DNA from 2 places in the Neobacillus sp. D3-1R genome. Region 1 is predicted to be linked to the other one. Evidence: riboswitches for the same ligand, from Rfam matches in the RefSeq annotation. Region 1 holds a riboswitch; the other holds the start of a gene.
The links. A riboswitch is a leader RNA that binds a small molecule or an ion and turns the genes downstream of it on or off. The one in region 1 is predicted to bind thiamine pyrophosphate.
Positions count from the first base shown of each region.

Region 2: another riboswitch for thiamine pyrophosphate. It lies ahead of thiM (hydroxyethylthiazole kinase); the one in region 1 lies ahead of thiT (energy-coupled thiamine transporter ThiT).

Region 1 covers NZ_CP197471.1:1,059,696-1,062,787, forward strand. The annotation lists gene ACSBPO_RS05310 (histidine kinase N-terminal domain-containing protein) at 1-787, opposite strand, end outside; TPP riboswitch at 1,063-1,170, shown strand; gene thiT (energy-coupled thiamine transporter ThiT) at 1,297-1,866, shown strand; gene ACSBPO_RS05320 (HPr family phosphocarrier protein) at 1,941-2,261, opposite strand; gene ACSBPO_RS05325 (MFS transporter) at 2,461-3,092, shown strand, end outside.
Region 2 covers NZ_CP197471.1:752,219-755,310, forward strand. The annotation lists gene ACSBPO_RS03605 (hypothetical protein) at 11-151, shown strand; gene ACSBPO_RS03610 (YitT family protein) at 193-1,011, opposite strand; TPP riboswitch at 1,209-1,318, shown strand; gene thiM (hydroxyethylthiazole kinase) at 1,585-2,397, shown strand; gene thiD (bifunctional hydroxymethylpyrimidine kinase/phosphomethylpyrimidine kinase) at 2,397-3,092, shown strand, end outside.

The DNA.
Region 1 (3,092 bases):
TATTAACGTCATCATGTAGTTCCTTAATAATTTTTACTTTAACATCTAAAATACTTGGATATAGGAACACGAGGACTTCCTCAAGCATGGTATTTAAAGAGAATGTTGTTTTTTCTTTGCCGATCAGTTCCTTTTTGGATAATAAAAGAAACTGGGAAATTCTAAAATTCAATTGCTCAAGTTCATTGGAAATAATATCTAGATATTTCATATCTGGATACTCTGATTTAATTAATTGGATAAATCCTTTTATCGAAGTAAGCGGGTTTCTAAATTCATGGACAAAACTGGATGTCATTTGTCCTAAGAGTGTTAAACGATCTTCATGAGTAGAATCTATAAGATGAGTTTTTTCCTGGATGATTTTATTTTTAGCATCTGTATAGCTTGAAACAGCAAAATATAAGAACTTATCAAAACAATAGTTAATTTTATTCATAGCTTGCTGCATTTCTTCCCATTCAAGTTTAGATTGGGATAATTGTTGATATAAAATGGTTCTCCCAGAGCTAACATTGTAAACAAAATCACCGATATTGATATCAGCATGAACTCTCTCCATAGCGATTTTTGCAGCTAAACGTTTAAGATGATCATCTAACTGTTGATCTGTCATCGTGAAAATGTTTAATAATATCGAAAACATGGCTTCGCCATTATCACGAATTTGTAACTTGAAGGGGTCATCATATGAAATAATAATTTTTTTGCCCCATTCATTTAATAATTCTTCCTTCCTGCTTAACAGGTAGTCTATTAATTTTGAAAATCCAGTTTCGGATAACATAGTAGCCCTCCAGAAGGTAAAACAAATTAAAATATAGGTGTTAGCAATAGTATTCGAGCAGTTTTGTTAATCTCCTTCATCGAGTTTTGTAGAAAAATGAAAAGTTATGGCGAAAAAAAGTGAGAGATGAAAAATTCTATCAAAATTTGGATTTATATGGTAATAAGGGTTGTGAGTTTGGAATTATACTTGAATTCATAATGTGGTTAGTAAAATATTTTACTTGTAAACAAAGATAAATAGTTGTATAGTCAAATTGTCTTTTAAAATTAAATAATTTCCACAAGGGGGGCCGCAGGAAGCCGGCTGAGAGTGAGCGTTTGAGTTCTAACCCTTTGAACCTGTTAGTTAATGCTAGCGTAGGAATGTGGTTTATGGATAGAAGCAATGTGGACCATCCAAAACCGTCCAGATTGTTTTTTTATTTGCCAAAAACTATATCAATCGTGTTTTAACACAGTGGGTTGGTTAGTCAGACGTTTCCAATTATAAAAAGGGGGAAACGAGAAATGAAACAGAGTAAAACGTTATTTCTAGTAGAGGTTGCAGTCTTTACCGCATTAGCCTTTTTACTAGACTTAGTATCCAATTTTGTATTTTCAAGAATTTGGCCACAAGGTGGATCCGTTTCTATTGCAATGGTACCAGTGTTTTTAATGGCATTGCGATGGGGAATCAAAGGTGGGCTATTAACTGGATTTTTATTTGGACTACTTCAGTTTGTATTAGGATACTCACAAATTTATACACCAGTTCAAGGAATTATCGATTATTTAGTTGCCTTTTCCGTATTAGGATTAGCAGGAATCTTTGCTTCTCAAGTTAAAGGTGCAGTTCAAGCACAGAAGAAAGGCAAATGGATGACATTAGCAACAATAGGTATCTTACTTGGAAGCCTTTTAAGATTTTTAGCCCATTTTTATTCAGGCATTGTTTTCTTCGGTGAATATGCTCCTGAGGGCCAAAATGTCGCTCTTTATTCTTTACTTTATAATGGAACATATATGTTACCTAGCTTCATTATAAGTGCTATTGTAGTTATTTTAGTTATTAGTGCTGCACCAAAGAGAATGGTTTAAACCATATTAGGAAAAAAGATAGATCTAGATTAACAACTAAAGACAAAAAGACACGGATCCATTTCCGTGTCTTTTTATATATACATTGTTTTTTTCGAAATCAGCACTGTTTTTGGATTCACTTTCATATAATCTGCACTCTTTGTCATCATATCTTTTAACAAGCTAAGATGTTTATGGACATTTCTTCCTTCTGCAATAATTTTAATATTTGTTTTGGGTTGAAGAGTAAGTAAAAAAGAAACTAATCTAGGTAAATTTTCTCCATCAATAATTTTGTAGTTACAACAAATATAGGTCTTCCCGTCAAATTGTTTAATGGTTTGAAATATATCTAGTATTTTTTTTGTGCAAAATTTATTATGCATAGTTAGTTTTGTAGAATTGATCTCCATTATATTAACAAACCCCTTTATATCAAGTAGTTATCTTTCTTTACCCTCAATCATCTTGGATAAACTAGGAGTTCTATAAAAAATAAAGCTCAGTCTTCATCCGTCTTGAGAATGAGAAAAAAACCATCACAAGTCGCTATACCACATATTCCCTTTTTACTATGATAAGAGTATCAAATCGTGAATAGGGGAATGCAGGATGAAAAAATTTCGGGAGATTTTTCAAAATCGAACGTTTCGGAATCTTTTTTTTGCTACTTTTACATCCCAAATGGGAAGCACCATCGGATTAACCGCATTTATGTTTTATCTGCTAGACCGTTTTTCTAATCAGCCTATATATGCTTCCATAACAGAGTTAATGTATTCAGTACCGACATTGGCAGTATTCTTTCTTGTTGGTGTGTTTGCCGACAGGATGGATCGTCAGAAAATAGCGTATAGTTGCGATTGGCTTAGTGCTATTCTCTCCATTACCTTAATTGGAGCAATCATAATTGGTTGGATGCCTTTAATCTTTTTTATGCTTTTTTTAAGGAGTGCGATTTCTAAATTTTTTATGCCAGCTGAAGGTGCAATGGTGCAAGGAATATTGAAAAAGGATGAATACACGACAGCGGCAGGGTTAAATCAGTTGGTCATGAGCTTATTTATGCTTTTTGGTAATGCTCTAGGGATATTTGCTTATTGGTCTGTAGGAATATATGGTGCCATTATTGTTGACGCCATCACTTTTCTCATAAGTGCTATTTTAATAAAGTCAGTTAACATTTCTGAAGAAGTACGTCTTCCTAATGGAAAACACACATTCAATGATTTACATTTAAAATT
Region 2 (3,092 bases), 310 kb from region 1:
AGGGGAAAAGATGTCAAAGGATAAGACAACGCCTTCTTCCCAAGTGGACCAAAAGCAATTATTAGAAGACAAAGTAGAAGCTCTTCGAAAAAATAATTTTGAAGATGATCATACTCGACGTGTAACCTCAAATGGAGCAGATGGCCAATAATAAGAAAATAGGCACCGTAATCGTATACGGTGCCTACCTTTTTATGAGGCAATTTCTTTTCGATGGAATAATCCCATTACTTCAATCGTTTTCGTGATGTTCACAAAGGCAGTTGGGTCGACTTCATGAATGAGTGACTTCACTTCTGTTAATTCATAACGGGAAATGACAGTTATAAGGATATTACTTTTTTCGTTAGAATACCCTCCTACAGAATCAATGATTGTGACTCCTCTATACACATTGGACAACAAATGCTGTCTCATCTCTTCCCCTTTTTGCGTAATAATCATAAGGGTTATTTTGACATGATGAGTATGAATGGAATCAATCACTTTTCCGGTAATAAAAATGGAAACTAACGTATTTAATGCAGCATCCCAGCTTAAAAGAAAACCGGAAATCAGAATAACAAAACCGTTCATTGCAAATAACAATGTCCCCATCGGAAAATCCTTATGACGAGATAATAACATTCCGATAATATCAAATCCACCGGATGAACCAGCCGAGCGAAAAATAATCCCAATGCCTAAACCGACTAAAGCTCCGCCAAAGACAGAGGATAAAATAGAGTTACTGGCAATCTCATCAATCGGAATAAAATACATACTAATGGAAATAGTCACAACAGATAGTATCGTATAAAAAATAAATGTTCTTCCTAATTTTATATAACCAATGATTAATAATGGTAAGTTCAACAAAAAATTGTATATTCCTGCATTCAAAGGAGTAATCATTCCTAGTATGAGGGATAAGCCACTAATGCCACTGCTCATAATTTCATGGGGGATTAAAAATAGATTAAAGGCGATGGATACAATTATAGAACCTGTTATAATTCCAAGGATTTTCAATCAAAATCACTCCTAAAGTCAAGAGATAATAAACCTCATTATATAGGAGAATTTGCATAAATGAATTTATAAGATAATTTAAACTTTTATATATCTAGAATGCATACAACTTTAGTGGTGATGAATATTTATTCAATTGAAGAAAATGCTTTACTAATAAAAAAATGTAGACTATCATAAGATTGAATTAAATAAATGTGAACTACTAGGGGTGCCCTGTTTCGGGCTGAGAGGAAAACGGTAAGTTTTTTAACCCTTCGGACCTGATCTGGATCATACCAGCGTAGGAAAGTAGCCGTGTGAATGTTTTTTGTTCTCAGACTATTGAAGTCAGGTCCAATTTTTTTTGGATCTGGCTTTTTTTGTTTTTTTTAAGGCTCTTTTCTGAAACTTTGTTGCTTTTTCTTACTAATAGATAGACCTAACACAATATAAGGTGTAAAAACTCATATGAAAATGAAGAAAAGAGCTGAGCACTTATTAAGAGTGCTTGTAAAAATCCGGCTTTAGGGATTTTTACCAAAACCACAAACTATACGAAAACAGCTTATTTAAATGAATGGAGGAAAGTTGATGGATCACAACAGTATCAGTTCAACTCTGCAAAAGGTGAGGGAGTTAAATCCGCTTGTACATAATATCACCAACGTAGTAGTCACCAATTTTACAGCAAATGGATTATTGTCCTTAGGAGCATCGCCGGTAATGGCCTATGCACCAGAAGAGGTAGCGGATATGGCAAAAATTTCGCGTGCACTTGTATTGAATATTGGAACACTAAACCGTGAAGTGGTCGATTCTATGATTCTAGCAGGAAGAACAGCAAACGTTTATGGAATTCCCGTCATTTTTGACCCAGTTGGGGCAGGGGCTACTCCTTTCCGAACGGAATCCGCTCAAAAAATCATGCGTGAAGTAAACATATCGATCATAAGAGGAAATGCAGCTGAAATTGCCAATGTAGTAGGGGAAAAGTGGGAAATCAAGGGCGTTGATGCTGGTGAAAATCAGGGGAATAACTTGGAGCTGGCTGTAGCTGCTGCTAGAAGATTAAAAACCATTGTTGTGATTACTGGGAAAGACGATGTCATAACGGATGGAGAAACCACTTACTTGGTTTCCAATGGACATCCAATTTTAACAAAAGTAACAGGGACGGGGTGCCTGTTAACTTCTGTCATTGGTGCTTTTGCCGGAGTAGAAAAAGACCTTCTATTGGCAGCTGTTTCCGCTTTAACCTTCTATGGGGTTGCTGCAGAGAAAGCCGCTCTCACAAATAGCGGTCCGGGTAGTTTTCAAATAGAGTTTTTAAATCAATTATCACTTGTATCTGAGGAAGATATTCAGCAGCATGGTCAGTTCAACAAACGAGGGGAGTCTTTGTGATGAAAAAAGCCTTAACCATAGCAGGTTCAGATAGTGGCGGCGGTGCTGGAATCCAGGCCGATTTAAAAACCTTTCAAGAATTAGAGGTATTCGGGATGTCTGCTTTAACCGCTGTGACGGCCCAAAATACGTTAGGGGTGCAAGCTGTATACCCGATGACAGCAGAAGCAGTAGTCAAGCAAATCGAATCGATAGGAGATGACATGGGAACGGATGCATTGAAAACAGGGATGCTTTTTAATGCAGAAATTATCCAAACGGTTTCTGAAAAAATTCAAACTTACGGTTGGAAAAATGTCGTGGTTGACCCCGTTATGATTGCAAAGGGAGGAGCATCATTACTACAAATGGAAGCCATTTCTGCCTTAAAGCAATACTTATTACCGCTTTCAATGATCGTGACACCGAATATTCCAGAAGCAGAGGTTTTGACTGATATGTCTATTCAAACCCTTGCAGATAAAAAAGAAGCAGCTCAAAGGCTTTATGATTTAGGGGTAAAACATGTGGTGATTAAAGGTGGCCATGATGAAAATCATTTGGAATCAATTGATTTATTGTTTGATGGAAACGAATTTACCACTTTTTCAAGTAAAAGAATCAGCACTAAGAATACACATGGAACAGGCTGTACTTTTTCAGCGGCGGTTACAGCAGAATTGGCAAAGGGCTTAAGTGTCTATGAAGCCGTTTCA